DNA from 2 places in the Streptomyces sp. BA2 genome. Region 2 is predicted to be linked to the other one. Evidence: riboswitches for the same ligand, from Rfam matches in the RefSeq annotation. Region 2 holds a riboswitch; the other holds the start of a gene.
The links. A riboswitch is a leader RNA that binds a small molecule or an ion and turns the genes downstream of it on or off. The one in region 2 is predicted to bind glycine.
Positions count from the first base shown of each region.

Region 1: it holds a riboswitch for glycine, as region 2 does, so the genes downstream of both, gcvP (aminomethyl-transferring glycine dehydrogenase) here and gcvT (glycine cleavage system aminomethyltransferase GcvT) in region 2, are expected to answer to the same signal.

Region 1 covers NZ_WSRO01000002.1:1,862,216-1,870,773, reverse strand. The annotation lists gene E5671_RS11025 (DUF881 domain-containing protein) at 1-215, shown strand, start outside; gene E5671_RS11020 (FHA domain-containing protein) at 298-1,266, shown strand; gene ftsR (transcriptional regulator FtsR) at 1,283-2,026, shown strand; gene E5671_RS11010 (bifunctional nuclease family protein) at 2,080-2,553, shown strand; gene E5671_RS11005 (MerR family transcriptional regulator) at 2,747-3,382, shown strand; gene E5671_RS11000 (DNA polymerase IV) at 3,432-4,841, shown strand; gene E5671_RS10995 (PRC-barrel domain-containing protein) at 4,942-5,322, opposite strand; glycine riboswitch at 5,466-5,563, shown strand; gene gcvP (aminomethyl-transferring glycine dehydrogenase) at 5,761-8,558, shown strand, end outside.
Region 2 covers NZ_WSRO01000002.1:6,441,463-6,450,020, reverse strand. The annotation lists gene E5671_RS31960 (ABC transporter substrate-binding protein) at 1-809, opposite strand, end outside; gene E5671_RS31955 (ABC transporter permease) at 912-1,916, opposite strand; gene E5671_RS31950 (enhanced serine sensitivity protein SseB C-terminal domain-containing protein) at 2,249-3,022, opposite strand; gene E5671_RS31945 (enhanced serine sensitivity protein SseB) at 3,151-3,972, opposite strand; gene E5671_RS31940 (AAA family ATPase) at 4,058-4,744, opposite strand; glycine riboswitch at 4,886-4,999, shown strand; glycine riboswitch at 5,000-5,110, shown strand; gene gcvT (glycine cleavage system aminomethyltransferase GcvT) at 5,146-6,279, shown strand; gene gcvH (glycine cleavage system protein GcvH) at 6,369-6,746, shown strand; gene glyA (serine hydroxymethyltransferase) at 6,777-8,036, shown strand; gene E5671_RS31920 (L-serine ammonia-lyase) at 8,221-8,558, shown strand, end outside.

The DNA of each region.
Region 1 (8,558 bases), 4.6 Mb from region 2:
TCCGGGTGGACGGCCGCAAGGTCGGCAAGCCCTACCGGTTCAAGGTCATCGGCAAGCCGCAGGACCTCGAGCCGGCGCTGAACATCCCAGGTGGAGTGGTGCAGACTCTGGAGAAGGAGCAGGCCACCGTCACCGTGACGCGAGCGGAGAAGATCGTGGTGGACGCCTTGCGAGCGGCGAAGCGGCCTGACTACGCTCGGTCGTCGTCCCAGTGAGGCGGGGGTGCATGGGGGCCGCCGGTCGAGGGCATGAGGTTGCGGGGGGTCGGCGCACTGTAAGCGTGGTGCGTGGTGGAAACTGTTTGGCGGATACGGACGTTGTGAGGATGTCTGTGCTGCCGATGTACGCCGGTGTGTGCAATCAGGGTTCGTCCTGCCCCACGGGCGGGTCTGTTTCGGTCAAGGGGAATCGCCCGTGAAGTTGTTTGCGAAGTTGTTCGGCAAGAGCGCACGTGAGGACAGTGGCAATCCCGCCACCGCCCGGCACCGTGCCCCGCGCCATGGAGATGCCGAGGAGCAGGGCGCCGAGCGCCCGATGTTCCGTGACCAGGTCGGTGGGCCAGGCGGTGACATTTCGGGCGCGCAGGGCGCGTCGTCTGTTGACCCTGCCGGTCCGGGCCGCATAGGTTTCGGAGAACCGTCAACCTCAAGTACGGGTGGAGGGTTTACCCCCGATCCGTACGCATCGAATGCCCCCGCGGGGCAGCCGCGGCAGGAGGATCCGTCCATGGCCCTGGTGTGTACGAGGTGCGGGAACCGCAACGCCGAGGCGAGCCGGTTCTGCTCCAACTGCGGCGCGCCGCTGCGGGCCGGGGCCGCGCCGGAGCGTCCGTCGGAGACGACCTCGACGATCTCCATCTCGGGCCTTGAGGCCTACGACGCGGAGGTGACGGGGCAGACCGCCTCGCCCGCCCTCTCGCCGGAGGCCCAGGCCGCCGTTGACGCACTGCCGCTCGGCTCCGCGCTCCTCGTGGTGCGCCGTGGGCCGAACTCGGGCAGCCGCTTCCTTCTGGACGGCGAGCTGACCACGGCGGGGCGTCACCCGCAGAGCGACATCTTCCTGGACGACGTGACCGTCTCGCGCCGCCACGTGGAGTTCCGTCGCCTCGGGGACGGTTCCTTCACCGTCGCCGACGTGGGCAGCCTCAACGGCACGTACGTCAATCGGGAGCGCATCGACTCGGTCGCGCTGTCGAACGGCGACGAGGTGCAGATCGGCAAGTACCGGCTGGTCTTCTACGCGAGCCAGCGGGGCATCGGCATCTGATCTGTCAGGAAGGTCCATGCTTCAAACACCGAGGGGCGGTGCCGGCAACGGCACCGCCGCCGAGGACCGTCGGCTGATGAGCATCGGCGCCGTCCTGAACGCGCTGCGTGACGAGTTTCCCGAGGTCACGATCTCCAAGATCCGTTTCCTGGAGTCGGAAGGGCTCATCGAGCCGGAGCGCACGCCGTCCGGCTACCGGAAGTTCAGCCCGGAGGACGTGGAGCGGCTCGGTCACGTCCTGAGGATGCAGCGCGACCACTATCTGCCGCTCAAGGTCATCCGGGAACACCTCGACGCCCTGGAGCGCGGTGAGCGGGTCTCCACGCCCTCCCTGGGGCAGCCGCGCGAGCCCGGTGACGCCTGGGGCGTGAGTGACGCCGTGGAGCCCACTGCCGCCCGTGTGGGCCGTGCGGAGCTGCTCGCCGCCGCCGAGATCGACGCGGAGCAGCTCGCCGACTGGGAGACGTACGGGCTTGTCGTGCCGTTGCCGGACGGTGGCTACGACGCGGAGGCCGTGACGGTCGCCGCGCTCGTCGTGGAACTTGGGCGATTCGGTATCGAACCCAGGCATCTGCGCGCCATGAAGTCGGCGGCCGAACGTGAGGCCGGCCTGGTCGACCAGGTCGTGGCGCCGCTGCGCCGGCACCGCAATCCGCAGACCAGAGCCCATGCGGAAGCCCGTACGAAGGAACTCGCCGGGCTGACCGGAAAGCTGCACTCTGCACTGGTGCAGAGTGCGCTCGGGGTGCGGTTGCCCTGACTCGGGGGGTGCCCGACTACCCAAACCTGCCGGGCACGTCCTAGGGTTGCTGTGTGAACGAGCTCGACGTCGTAGGTGTCCGGGTGGAAATGCCCTCCAACCAACCGATCGTGCTCCTGCGTGAAGTGGGAGGCGATCGTTACCTCCCCATCTGGATCGGACCAGGTGAGGCGACCGCGATCGCCTTCGCACAGCAGGGGATGGCGCCCGCACGGCCGCTGACCCACGACCTGTTCAAGGACGTGCTGGAGGCGGTGGGTCAGGAGCTCACCGAAGTGCGCATCACGGACCTCCGAGAAGGGGTCTTCTACGCGGAACTGGTCTTCGCCAGTGGAGTCGAGGTGAGCGCCCGGCCGTCCGACGCCATAGCGCTCGCGCTGCGCACCGGAACGCCGATCTACGGCAGCGACGGTGTTCTCGACGACGCGGGCATCGCCATTCCGGACGAGCAGGAGGACGAGGTGGAGAAGTTCCGCGAGTTCCTCGACCAGATCTCGCCCGAGGACTTCGGTACCAACAGCCAGTAGGCCGTCACCAACAGCCGGTGGACCGTCGCTTCCTGAGGGTCCCGGCGGACCATTCGGCTAGCCTTTCCCGGCGGTGCGGTACAGCAAACCACTCTTAGGGTGATTATCACTCGGCGTGCCGAGTGTGGCGATCGTTGACGAGCCCCTGGCGACTGCCTACCGTCGTGAAGGCAGGTCAAGGACGGAGGTCGGCGTGAGAAGCAGCGGCGACGGTACGGCGATGGGCGGTCCGTATCCGCTTCACAGCAGCGCGGCCGGTCACTCTCCGAAGAGGCCGATGGCGGTTCAGGGGAGCGTTCAGGGGAGCGGGGACGCCACGTCCGGACAGTCCGAACAGGAACAGATCGGTTACCGGGGGCCGACCGCGTGCGCGGCCGCCGGCATCACGTATCGACAGCTCGACTACTGGGCCCGTACGGGCCTCGTCGAGCCCAGTGTGCGGTCCGCGGGCGGATCGGGGACCCAGCGGCTCTACAGCTTCAGGGACGTCGTCGTCCTCAAGATCGTGAAGCGGTTCCTCGACACCGGTGTGTCCCTGCAGAACATCCGGACCACGGTCCAGCACCTGCGTGACCGCGGTTTCCGGGACCTGGAGCGCATGACGCTCATGAGCGACGGCGCGACGGTCTACGAGTGCACGTCGCCCGATGAGGTCCACGACCTGCTCCAGGGCGGCCAAGGGGTCTTCGGGATCGCCGTGGGCGTCGTGTGGCGGGACGTGGAAGCGGCGCTTTCGCAGCTGCACGGGGAGCGGATCGACACCGGGGAGACGCTGGTGCGGCAGAATCCCGCCGACGAGCTCGCGAGGCGGCGCAACAGGGCCGTGTGAAGCGGCTTTGCCAGTGGCGTTGTCAGTGGCGTAGGGCAGCATCAGAGGTGTGAGAACCGCGCCCACGATTCTGCATCTCGACATGGATGCCTTCTACGCGTCTGCCGAGCAGGCCGCGAAGCCGAGTCTGCGCGGGAAAGCCGTGGTCGTGGGCGGGCTCGGGCCGCGGGGTGTGGTGGCCACGGCGTCGTACGAGGCGCGGAAGTTCGGTGTGCACTCGGCGATGCCCATGGGGCAGGCGCGGCGCCTGGCGCCCAATGCCGCTTATCTGGTGCCGCGCTTCGGGCTCTACCGCGAGATCAGCGAGCAGGTGATGGGGCTGCTGCGGGAGCTGTCGCCGCTGGTGGAGCCGCTCAGCCTGGACGAGGCCTTCGTCGATCTGGAGGCGGGGGGCGTGGCCGACGACCAGGCGTCGGCGCTCGCTGTGGGTGAGCGGTTGCGTGCGGACATCAAGGCGGTGACGGGGCTCGCGGGGTCGGTCGGGCTCGCCGCGTCCAAGATGCTGGCCAAGATCGCCTCGGAGGAGGCCAAGCCGGACGGCCTGCGGCTCATAGTGCCGGGGACCGAGCGTGACCTGCTCGGTCCGATGCCGGTCCGGACGCTGCCCGGTGTCGGTCCTGCCACCGGGGACCATCTGCGGCGGGGCGGGATCACGACCGTGGGGGAGATCGCGGAGGCGGGCGAGGACGAGCTCGTACGCCTCCTCGGGAAGTCGCACGGGAGCGCGCTGTACGCGATGGCGCTCGCGCGGGACGAGCGGCCCGTGGTGGCGGAGCGGGAATCCAAGTCGGTCAGCGTCGAGGACACGTACGACGTGGACATCCACGACCGGGTACGGGTCAGGGGCGAGGTCGCGCGGCTCGCCGACCGGTGTGTGGAGCGGCTGCGGGCGGCGGGGCACTCGGGGCGGACGATCGTCCTGAAGGTGCGGCGGTTCGACTTCTCGACGCTGACGCGCTCCGAGACGCTGCGTGGGCCGACGGACGACCCCGGGGTGGTGCGGGAGGCCGCGGCGCGGCTCCTCGAGGCCGTGGACACCACCGGAGGCGTGCGGCTGCTCGGGGTGGGGGTCACGGGGCTCGCCGACTACACGCAGGAGGACCTCTTCGCGCAGGCGCAGGCGCAGGCGCTGGCCGAGGGCCCTGAGCAGGGGGAGGGCGAGGGCGATACTGCGGGGGAGGAAGCGGCTGCGGATGGCGCGGAGGAGCCGCCAGCTGATGAGATGCCGCTTGCCGCGCGGCGGTGGGCTGCCGGGCACGACGTGCGGCATGAGCGGTTCGGGCACGGGTGGGTGCAGGGGAGCGGGCTCGGGCGTGTGACGGTGCGGTTCGAGACGCCGGGGTCCTTGCCGGGGCGGGTGCGGACCTTCCGGGTGGACGATGCCGAGCTTGTACCCGCGGAGCCGTTGCCGCTGGTGGGACCACCGGAGGTGGGTGCTGAGCAGTGCCCCTTGGGTTAGCGGTGCCCGGCGATGGGCGTTGTGCCCACCCGTTCCGCCCGTGCGGAACGCCTGCCCACAACGAGGGCGGACGAGGGCGGTCAGCTTGCGGTCTGCGGGCTCAGGGCTCTTCCTCGCCCGCTATGCGGCCGAAGTTCTTGTCCGGTGGCGGAGGTGACTCGGGAAGTGTGGTGTCCAGGCCGTAGTGGCGGTAGAGCTGCAGTTCCTGTTCGGGGGAGAGGTGGCGGCCGACGCCGAAGTCGGGGGCGTCCTTGATCAGGGAGCGCTCGAAGGGGATGCGCACTGTGCCGTCGCGTACGAGCTCGCTGGGCTCCAGGGGCACGAACGCGTCCCGGCTGAACAGGCCCGTGCGTATGGCCGCCCACTCCGGGGCGCCGGTGGCGTCGTCGAGATAGACCTCGTCGATCGTGCCGATCTTGGCCCCGTTCCGGTCGAACGCCTTCCGGCCGATCAGGTTGCGCGGATCGATATCGGTCTGCACGGGCCCTCCAACTGGTCGAGACGTGCCGAAGTGGGGCGTAACTCATCCTTGTTCGTTCGTAATCACTACGAAAGAGCACTTCGGGGCAGGCGGCCACTCGAGGGATCCTCAATCTCCTCGCTGGTAGGCTGGCGCTTGGCTGCTGACCCCGTGCGGGAGAGCTCTCCGGTGGAGACACCGGAGGCGCCGAAGGAGCAACTCCTCCCCGGAATCTCTCAGGCCCCTGTACCGCACGGACGAGGTCACTCTGGAAAGTAGGGCGGGCGTCGGGCGGGCACGTCCGGAACCCTTCCTCACCGACGGTGAAAGCCGGTGCGGCGCCTCTCGCGGGGCACGGACCGGTGAAGCTCTCAGGTTGAGATGACAGAGGGGGAGGCCGTCCGGGTACCCGTGCCGTGGTGCCCCTCGCAGGTCGCGTCAGACCAGGAGGCCTCCGCAATGACCGCCACTCCTCGCACCCCGCTCTCCCAGCTCGAACAGGGCATCCCCTTCGAGCAGCGGCACATCGGTCCCGATGTGGAAGCACGGGCCAAGATGCTCGCGCAGGTCGGATACGGCTCGCTCGACGAGCTGACCGCCGCCGCCGTGCCGGATGTGATCAAGAACGCCGAGGCGCTGAACCTCCCCGGGGCGCGCACCGAGGCCGAGGTCCTGGCCGAGTTGCGCTCCCTCGCGGACCGTAACCAGGTTCTTGATTCCATGATCGGGCTCGGTTACTACGGGACCTTCACGCCGCCCGTGATTCTGCGGAACGTCATGGAGAACCCTGCGTGGTACACCGCTTACACGCCGTACCAGCCCGAGATCTCCCAGGGGCGGCTCGAGGCGCTGCTCAACTTCCAGACCGTCGTCGCCGAGCTGACGGGGCTGCCCACGTCCGGTGCCTCGCTGCTGGACGAGGGGACCGCCGCCGCCGAGGCCATGGCGCTGTCGCGGCGCATGGGCAAGGTCAAGGACGGTGTCTTCCTCGTCGACGCCGACGCGCTGCCGCAGACCATCGCCGTCATCCAGACCCGCGCCGAGCCGACCGGTGTCGAGGTCGTGGTCGCCGATCTGAGCGAGGGCATCCCGGCCGAGGTCGCCGAGCGCGGTGTCGTCGGCGTACTGATCCAGTACCCCGGCGCCTCGGGTGCCGTGCGCGACATCAAGCCCCTCATCGAGCAGGCGCACGAGCTCGGTGCCATAGTCTCCGTCGCCGCCGACCTGCTGGCCCTCACGCTGCTCACCTCGCCCGGTGAGCTCGGCGCCGACATCGCGGTCGGGACCACGCAGCGCTTCGGCGTCCCGATGGGCTTCGGCGGCCCGCACGCCGGTTACATGGCGGTGCGCGAGAAGTTCGCGCGCAGCCTGCCCGGGCGGCTGGTCGGTGTCTCCGTGGACGCGGACGGCAACAAGGCCTACCGGCTCGCGCTGCAGACCCGTGAGCAGCACATCCGCCGCGAGAAGGCCACCAGCAACATCTGTACCGCTCAGGTGCTGCTCGCCGTGATGGCCGGAATGTACGCGGTCTACCACGGACCCGAGGGGCTCAAGGCCATCGCGCGGCGTACCCACCGCTACGCCATCGTGCTCGCCGCGGGGCTCGCCGCGGGCGGGGTCGAGGTCGTGCACGGTGCGTACTTCGACACCCTGACCGTGCGGGTGCCCGGCAGGGCCGACGAGCTCGTCGCCGCGGCCCGCGAGGGTGGCGTCAACATCCACCAGATCGACGCCGACCACGTCTCGCTGGCCTGCGACGAGACCACCACGCGCAAGCAACTGACCGCGATCTGGACCGCGTTCGGGGTCGAGGCCGACATCGAGGCGCTCGACGCGGAGACCGAGGACACGCTTCCCGGCGGCCTGCTGCGCTCCGACGAGTACCTGACGCACCCCGTCTTCCACCAGTACCGCTCCGAGACCGCGATGCTGCGCTACCTGCGCAAGCTGGCCGACCGTGACTACGCGCTCGACCGCGGCATGATCCCGCTGGGCTCCTGCACCATGAAGCTCAACGCGACCACGGAGATGGAGCCGGTCACCTGGCCCGAGTTCGGGCAGCTGCACCCCTTCGCCCCCGCCCAGCAGGCGCAGGGCTATCTGACGCTCATCCGTGAGCTGGAGGAGCGGCTCGCCGAGGTCACCGGGTACGACAAGGTCTCGCTGCAGCCCAACGCCGGTTCGCAGGGCGAGCTTGCCGGACTGCTCGCCGTGCGCGGCTACCACCGCGCCAACGGCGACGAGCAGCGCACCGTCTGCCTCATCCCGTCCTCCGCGCACGGCACCAACGCCGCGAGCGCCGTGATGGCCGGCATGAAGGTCGTCGTCGTGAAGACCAGCGACGACGGCGAGATCGACATCGAGGACCTGCGCGCCAAGATCGAGAAGCACCGCGACGAGCTGTCCGTGCTCATGATCACCTACCCGTCCACGCACGGTGTCTTCGAGGAGCACGTCGCCGACATCTGCGCCCAGGTGCACGAGGCGGGCGGCCAGGTCTACGTCGACGGGGCGAACCTCAACGCCCTGGTGGGCCTCGCCCAGCCCGGCAAGTTCGGCGGCGACGTCTCGCACCTGAACCTGCACAAGACGTTCTGCATCCCGCACGGCGGCGGTGGCCCCGGCGTCGGCCCGGTCGGTGTGCGCGAGCACCTCGCGCCGTACCTGCCCAACCACCCGCTGCAGCCCGCCGCGGGCCCCGAGACGGGCGTGGGTCCGATCTCCGCCGCGCCGTGGGGCTCGGCCGGAATCCTGCCGATCTCCTGGGCGTACGTACGCCTCATGGGCGGCGAGGGCCTCAAGCGGGCCACGCAGGTCGCCGTGCTCTCCGCGAACTACATCGCCAAGCGCCTGGAGCCGCACTACCCGGTGCTCTACACCGGTCCCGGCGGGCTCGTCGCGCACGAGTGCATCATCGATCTGCGGCCGATCAGCAAGGCGACCGGTGTCAGCGTCGACGACATCGCCAAGCGGCTCATCGACTACGGCTTCCACGCGCCGACCATGTCGTTCCCGGTCGCGGGCACCCTGATGATCGAGCCGACCGAGAGCGAGGACCTGGTCGAGATCGACCGGTTCTGCGAGGCGATGATCAGCATTCGCGCCGAGATCGAGAAGGTCGGCGGCGATTGGCCCGCCGATGACAACCCGCTGCGCAACGCCCCGCACACCGCCGCAGCGCTCGGCGGTGAGTGGGAGCACGCGTACAGCCGCGAGGATGCCGTCTTCCCGGCCGGTGTGGTGGCCGCGGACAAGTA
Region 2 (8,558 bases):
GGACGGACCGGGTCGGACGACTTCTTCCAGTTCGGGTTGCGCACCAGGGTGATGCTCTTGCCCGCGCTGTAGTTCTGGAACTTGTACGGGCCGGAGGAGAAGGGGCGCTGGGTGTACTTGGCGCCGGTGTCCTCGGACTGCTTGACCGGGGTGCCCGACGGCATCGCGAGCATCTGCTCGAAGTCGCCGTTCTTCTTGGGCAGTTTGAAGATGATGGTGTTGTCGTCCGGCGTCTCGATCGCCTTCAGACCCAGCTTGTCCTTCGACTTGTCCTCGTAGGGGCCCTTGTACTCGCCCTTCGGGTCCAGCGTCGACTTCAGGTAGCCGGGACCACCGGTGATGACCTTGGTCGCCCAGATGCGCTCGATGCCGTACTTGATGTCCTTGGAGGTCAGCTTCGAGCCGTCCTCCCAGGTCAGGCCGTCACGCAGCTTGTACGTGTAGGTCTTGCCGTCGTCGCTGATCTTCGCCGTGGACTCGGCGAGGTCGGGGACGAGCTTGTTGGACGCGGCACCCGGCTTGGTGTCGTACGTGATCAGCGTGCGGGTGTAGAACCGCATGAAGTCCCACGTCATGCCGTAGTACGCGCGCTGCGGGTCGGCCGAGTCCAGGTCCTGCTTGGCGATGAACTTGAGCGTTCCGCCCTTCTTCGCCGACTTGTTCGCGACCTTGCCGATGGCCGCGTTGTAGCCGGCGCCCTTGCTGTCTTCGTCGTCGCTGCCGCCGCCGCACGCCGTGGTGGTCACCAGCGCCGCTACGACGAGGGCCGCGCCTGCGGTCAACCGTCGTTTAGAGGAACCTGTGGGCATTTCTCGCATCCTCCGAGATTCGCGGTCCTTGGCATTGACTGCCTTGAGAACCATGGGAAGAGCCACCTGACGCTGCGGCAGGGGCAAGCCAGTTGGAGCTGTTTACCGAGTTCCCTTGGGGTCCAGGGCGTCGCGCAGCCCGTCACCGAAGAGGTTGAAGGCAAGCACGGTCACGAAGATCGCCAGGCCGGGGAAGACCATGAACATCGGATCGTGCTCGTACGTCGCCAGCGCGTCCCGGAGCATGCCGCCCCAGGAGGCGGTCGGCGGGCGTACACCCGCGCCGAGGAAGCTGAGCGCCGCTTCGGTGAGGATGTTGGTGGGGATCATGAGCGTCGCGTACACGGTGATCGGTGCGACCAGGTTCGGCAGCAACTCGCGGAAGAGGATGTGCCGTTGGCCGCCGCCGAGGCTGCGGGCCGCTTCCACGTACTCGCGTTCGCGCAGGCTGAGGGTCTGGCCTCGGACGATGCGCCCGACGTAGGGCCAGCCGAAGAACCCGATCACCAGGATCAGTACGGCGATGCGGACGCCGCTGCCGGTGAGCCCGAGCAGGTCGTCGGGGAGGACCGACACCAGGGAGATCACGAAGAGCAGCTGCGGGAAGGCGAGCAGCACGTCCATGACCCGGCTGATCGTCGCGTCGATCCAGCCTCCGAAGTAACCGGCGATGATGCCGAAGAAGGTGCCGAGCACCACGGCCACCACCGCGGCGAGGAACGCCACGAGCAGTGAGATCCGGGCGCCGTAGACGATCCGGCTGAAGACGTCGCGGCCCTTGTTCGGCTCCACTCCGAAGAGGAAGTCCGAACTCATGCCGCCGAACGCGCCCTTGGGCAGGTTCGTCAGGTCTTCCAGCTCGTCCTGATGGAACTCGTTGGGCGGGTGGCCCAGGAGGGAGACGATCAGGGGCGCGAAGACGGCGACAAGGACCAGGACGAGCACGGTGATGCCGCCGGCCAGGGCGACCTTGTCCCGCTTCAGGCGGTTCCAGGCGATCTGCTTGAGGGACCGCCCCTCGACCTTCTTCACCCCTGCACCATCTGCGGGAGCGACGTCCGCTGTCGGGTCCGCGTCCGCAGGTGTGTCATGCAATGGTGCCGTCATCGTGGCAGGGACCCCTCTCAACCGGTGGTGACCGGCCCGCACTTGCCGCTGTAGCGACGTGATCAGTCCGTCGTACACAGGGGCGAAGCGCCCCTGGTGCGGGAGTCTTCATCGGGGTCGCGATCTGTTACCAGCCTTGTCGGGGAATGGATGCGCAACCGTGATGCTGATCGAGGTGTTCCGTTATCCGGACGGAGGTGAACGAGGGTCGAACACGGGGCAGTTGGGTCGCAAGGTGCCACAGGAGCCCATAGGGTCCCTCTGCCATCAGAACGGGCATCATGACGGTCAGGGCAGGTTGAGCGCTGCTTCAGTACTGCTTCAGTACTGCTTCAGTACTGCGCGGGGTAGCCGTATCCGCCCGCGGGCGCCGGGGCCGGCTGGGCCTCGCGGTCGTAGAACGGGCGCGCGTTGGCGCGCAGCCACATGGCTACCGGGTCGTATCCGTCGGACATCGCGACGGTCGACACGGGCAGGCCGTCGGGGACGGCGGCGATCGACTGCTGCATCATCGCGCGCACCCCGTCGACCGAGGCGGGCGAGGTGTCGTACACATCGAGGCCGATGGCCAGATAAGGGGCGCCGAGCGCGGGCTGCACCCAGGCGCGGCGCAGCGAGCGGACCGCGGGGGTGCGGTGGGCGTTCTGCGTGAGCAGGGCGTAGAACTGGGGGATCTCGATGGCAGGCTCGGTGAGCCGGAGCGGTCCCGCGGGCAGCAGGTCGAGGCCGGACGCGATGCGCCGCAGGTCGAGCCAGGGGATGCCGACGCCGCCGCCGGGGGCGTGGGGGTTGAGCCAGAGGCCGTAGTGGTCGGGGTAGAGGGTGCGGGAGATGTCGACGCCGCTGACCACTTCGTACGAGCGGTTCCAGCCACTGGCGGAGAGCTCCTGGGCGGAGGTCACGCACGGCGCGTACCCGAGGCCCTCGACCTCCATGTTCCCGTACTGGGCGTCGGGGGATCCGGCCTGGCCGTGCCAGAGCAGCATCCACACCTGGTCGGCGGCGAGCGCCCGCAGGAGCGCCTCGTAGGCGTCATAGCGCCCTGGTGTCACCTGGCGCAGCATGTGCTCGACCTGCCCGGCCGCAGCCGTGCCCGACGCACTCACCCTTAACCGCCCCTTCGCGATGACCCGATGACCCGCTGACCCGGACCCGGGTCATGAAACCAGCTTAAGCGGCGATCCTGACACCGACTTGACGTACGGCACCCTCACACACGTACCTGCACATGTCCTTACACATGTCCGTGCTCGTGCCCCGGGCCCTGGCCGAGGCCCGGGCTCCGGCCGAAGAAGGGCCGCACCCGCTCGCGCATCCAGTCACCGACCGGGTCCTGGGCGACGTCGAGCAGTACCAGGTTCACCGGCCAGGACACCGGGGCGTGGCCGAGGGCACGGCCCACGGCCTCCATCGGCAGCTCGCGCGCGTTGCCCTCCCAGGAGGTCAGTTCGACGCCGACGAACAGGGAGGGCGACTCGCCCTCGACGCTCGCCAGGCAGCGGCGGGCGCTCAGGACGACCCCGGTGGCCTCGAACTCGCGGGCGGCGGCGGACAGGAAGTCCACCGGGTCCTCCTGCCAGTCCGGTTCGAAGAGCCGTACGCGGCCGCCGCTCGCGGGGCCGTCCAGCGGGGTCCGTCCTGACCGGCAGAGCTCGGCGACGGCGGGCGGCGGCAGCGGCACACCGACCGTGCCGTCCGGGTTGACCGCGATGCCCAGCTGCGGGGGGAGGCCGCGCGCGAACTCCACGGCGGGCGCCACGGTGCAGCCCATCCGGCCGCCGGTGACGTGCTGGAACTGCTGCTCCGAGCTGAAGACGGGGACGTATGCCTGGCCGTCGATCTCCAGCGTGGGCAGGTCCAGGGTGCCGCTGTCCGGTGCCCCGCCGTTCGGCAGCGGGACCCAGACGTGGCTGCGGCCGAGCACCTCGACGATGCGGGCCCCCGCGGATGTGTGGGGTGCGCCGGGCGTGCCGAGGGATGCCGCGAGCACCTCTTCGAGTTCGTTGCCCGGCCATCCTCCATAGGGATGGGCGTGTGCCTGCGCCGGAATGTCCATCTCTTCTAACCCCTGCTCGGTCCCGCTCTGCCTGCGGCACGACCCTAACGTGGCGGCCCGTGGCGGGCGGCCCATGGCGGGCGGCTCAGCCCCCGAAGCCGATCCCCCGCAGCACCCCGGCCGCCGTCCTGTCGAGGAGCACGGCCGAGCCGCAGCCGCGCGGCAGGTCGCCCCGCTCGGCGGCGCCGACGAGCCTGCCTACCGTTCTGCGGTGGCGCGCGAAGGCGTACCGCGACACGCCGCGACCGCGCGAGAGCTGGCCCTCTATGGCGGTGTCCGGCGGCACGTCGAGCAGCAGCAGGTGCAGTGTCGTGCCGCGCCGCGCGGCCTCGCGGCCCAGCCAGCGGCGCACCCAGGCCTGGGTGCCGCAGTCGTGCACCACGACTCCCTCGCCGGAGCGCAGGGCTCTGCGCAGGCCCGCGTAGTGCGCGAGGCGGACCAGGGGGCGGTACACCGCGTACGGCAGCAGGCTCGGCATGCGCCGGGCCCAGCGGTCGCGGGTGTCCTGCGAGTCGATGCGCGGGCCCGCGACGGCTCTGCGCATCAGCGTGGACTTGCCGCTGCCCGGCAGCCCGGAGACGACGATCAGGTCGCCCTCGCCGTACGTGAGCCGGTGCGGGCTGTGGCCGGTCCGCTGCCGCAGGTCGCGGACGACGGCCGCCGGCAGGGGGCCGCAGCTCTCCCTGGTGGGGGCGGCGGCCTGTTTGGGCAGGGCCACCCCTGTATTGGTCGCGTAGACACTCGTCCTGCGCACCGTGATCGGCCTCCCCATAGCGGTCACGTACCTGCTTACCGCAGCTTCCCCGGCAAGTGTAAAGAGAAGGTAATGCGGCACAAGGGCATTACGGGACTGGCACTGCCCTGTGACGGAAGCGCGTGCAATGATGTGCGCGCAAACTCCATACAGGCCGTTTGAATCCGCGCGGGAGAGTTCCCGGTCGCCGTCGTACGACGCTATGACGCACCGGGGCGCCGAAGGAGCAAGTCCCTCCCTTGAATCTCTCAGGCCCCGTACCGCGCGGGCGAGGCACATCTGAAAAGCGGGCCGCCCGGCGGCTCCACCCAAGGTGCAAGTCATGACCTCCTGTACGAGCGGGTCGTGGTGAACCTCTCAGGTTCCGATGACAGATGGGGAGGATCGACCTCGCCCGTCATGCCCTGGGAGTTCAACGAATGAGTACCGCTTCCCGTCTGACCGCACTCGATGCCGTGCATCGCGCCCTCGGCGCGACCATGACCGACTTCGCGGGCTGGGACATGCCGCTCCGCTACGGCAGCGAGCGCGACGAGCACGTCGCCGTCCGCACCAAGGCCGGTCTCTTCGACCTCTCCCACATGGGCGAGATCACCGTCACCGGCCCCGAGGCCGTGGACTTCCTGAACTTCGCGCTGGTCGGCAACATCGGCTCCATCGGTGTCGGCCGCGCCCGCTACACGATGATCTGCGCCGAGGACGGCGGCATCCTGGACGACCTGATCGTCTACCGCCTCGGTGCGGCCGAGGCCCCCGAGTACATGGTCGTGGCGAACGCCTCGAACGCGCAGGTCGTGCTCGACGCGCTCACCGCCCGCGCCGACGGCTTCGACGCCGAGGTCCGCGACGACCGCGACGCGTACGCGCTGCTCGCCGTCCAGGGCCCCGAGTCCCCCGGCATCCTGAAGTCACTCACGGACGCGGACCTGGACGGCCTGAAGTACTACGCGGGCCTGCCCGGCACGGTCGCGGGTGTGCCCGCGCTGATCGCCCGCACGGGCTACACCGGCGAGGACGGCTTCGAGCTCTTCGTCGCGCCCGGCGACGCCGAGAAGCTGTGGAACGCACTGATGGAGGCGGGCGAGCCCGTCGGCCTCGTCCCGGCCGGGCTCTCCTGCCGCGACACGCTCCGTCTTGAGGCGGGCATGCCGCTGTACGGGCACGAGCTGACCGCGGACCTGACACCCTTCGACGCGGGCCTCGGCCGGGTCGTGAAGTTCGAGAAGACCTCGCAGTCCGACACCTTCGTGGGGCGCGCGGCGCTCGCGGCCGCCGCCGAGCGCGCCGAGACCGCTCCCCCGCGCAAGCTGGTCGGCCTGATCGCATCGGGCCGCCGCATCCCGCGCGCGGGCTTCTCCGTGGTCACCGGCGAGCAGGTCATCGGCGAGGTCACCTCCGGCGCCCCGTCCCCGACGCTCGGCAAGCCGATCGCCATCGCGTACGTCGACGCGGCGCACGCGGCCCCCGGCACCGAGGGCGTGGGCGTGGACATCCGCGGCACACACGAGCCGTACGAGGTCGTGGCTCTGCCGTTCTACAAGCGCCAGAAGTGACACTGCCGCTTCCGTGGTAACCCGGAAGTGACCCCACGCACATCTTTCCCGTTCCGCAGCACCCACCCGCGTACAGGAGAATTCAGGTCATGAGCAACCCCCAGCAGCTGCGTTACAGCAAGGAGCACGAGTGGCTCTCGGGCGCCGAGGACGGCGTCTCGACGGTCGGCATCACGGAACACGCGGCCAACGCGCTCGGTGACGTCGTCTTCGTCCAGCTCCCTGAGGTCGGCGAGACGGTGACCGCGGGCGAGACCTGTGGCGAGCTCGAGTCGACCAAGTCGGTCAGCGACCTGTACTCCCCCGTGACCGGTGAGGTCGTCGAGGCGAACCAGGACGTCGTGGACGACCCGTCGAAGGTGAACTCCGAACCGTTCGAGGGTGGTTGGCTCTTCAAGGTACGGATCACGGAGGAGCCGAAGGACCTGCTCTCCGCAGACGAGTACACCGAGTTCTCCGGCAGCTGAAGCCCCCCGAAGACCCCTAGGGACCACCTGATGTCGCTTCTCAACACCCCTCTCCACGAGCTGGACCCGGACGTCGCCGCCGCCGTCGACGCCGAGCTCCACCGCCAGCAGTCCACCCTGGAAATGATCGCCTCGGAGAACTTCGCTCCGGTCGCCGTCATGGAGGCCCAGGGCACGGTCCTCACCAACAAGTACGCCGAGGGCTACCCCGGCCGCCGCTACTACGGCGGCTGCGAGCACGTCGACGTCACCGAGCAGATCGCGATCGACCGGATCAAGGATCTGTTCGACGCCGAGTACGCCAACGTCCAGCCGCACTCCGGCGCCTCCGCCAACCAGGCCGCCCTCTTCGCGATCGCCAAGCCCGGTGACACGATCCTCGGCCTTGACCTGGCGCACGGCGGCCACCTCACCCACGGCATGCGCCTGAACTTCTCCGGCAAGCAGTTCAACGTGGTCGCGTACCACGTCGACGAGGCCGGTCTCGTGGACATGGCCGAGGTCGAGCGCCTGGCCAAGGAGAACAGCCCGAAGGTGATCATCGCGGGCTGGTCCGCCTACCCGCGCCAGCTGGACTTCGCGGAGTTCCGCCGGATCGCCGACGAGGTCGGCGCGTACCTGTGGGTCGACATGGCGCACTTCGCCGGGCTCGTCGCCGCAGGGCTGCACCCGAACCCGGTGCCGTACGCGGACGTGGTGACCTCCACCACGCACAAGACGCTCGGCGGCCCGCGCGGCGGCGTCATCCTGGCCCGCAGCAAGGAATTCGCGAAGAAGCTGAACTCCGCGGTCTTCCCCGGCTTCCAGGGCGGCCCCCTGGAGCACGTGATCGCGGCCAAGGCCGTCTCCTTCAAGGTCGCGGCCTCGGAGGAGTTCAAGGAGCGCCAGCAGCGCACCCTGGACGGCGCCCGCATCCTGGCCGAGCGCCTCGTCCAGGACGACTCGAAGGCCGTCGGCGTCGACGTCCTGTCGGGCGGCACGGACGTGCACCTGGTCCTGGTCGACCTGCGCAACAGCGAGCTGGACGGCCAGCAGGCCGAGGACCGCCTCCACGAGGTCGGCATCACGGTCAACCGCAACGCGGTCCCGAACGACCCGCGCCCCCCGATGGTCACGTCGGGCCTGCGGATCGGTACGCCCGCGCTCGCGACCCGTGGCTTCCAGGAGGACGACTTCCGTGAGGTCGCCGACGTCATCGCCGAGGCGCTGAAGCCGGGCTTCGACGCGGAGTCGCTCAAGGCCCGCGTGTCGGCCTTGGCAGCCAAGCACCCGCTGTACCCCAACCTGTAGCAGTTTCGTACGCTTTCCTTCGTACGATTCTTCGGGGCACCGCGCACACTGGACAGTGAAGACAGTGAGTGCGGTGCCCCGGCTCATGCCCCGCTCTCGTAAATATTTCCTGCAGTTCTCTTTCGTAGTTCTCTGCACCACCCCGGCAGACAACGGCGTCTACCAACCACCATTGGAGTTTCTCGTGGCCCTCTCGGTCTTCGACCTGTTCTCGATCGGCATCGGCCCGTCCAGCTCCCACACGGTCGGCCCCATGCGCGCCGCCCGCATCTTCGCGAGCCGCCTCAAGAACGAGGGCCTGATGGCCCACACCACCGCGATACGGGCCGAGCTCTACGGCTCGCTCGGCGCGACGGGCCACGGCCACGGCACCCCGAAGGCGGTCCTGCTCGGCCTGGAGGGCGAGTCCCCGCGCTCGGTCGACGTCGAGTTCGCCGACGACCGCGTCGAGCAGATCAAGAGCACCGGCCGCATCAACCTCCTCGGCATGCACGAGATCGACTTCGCCTTCGACGAGGACCT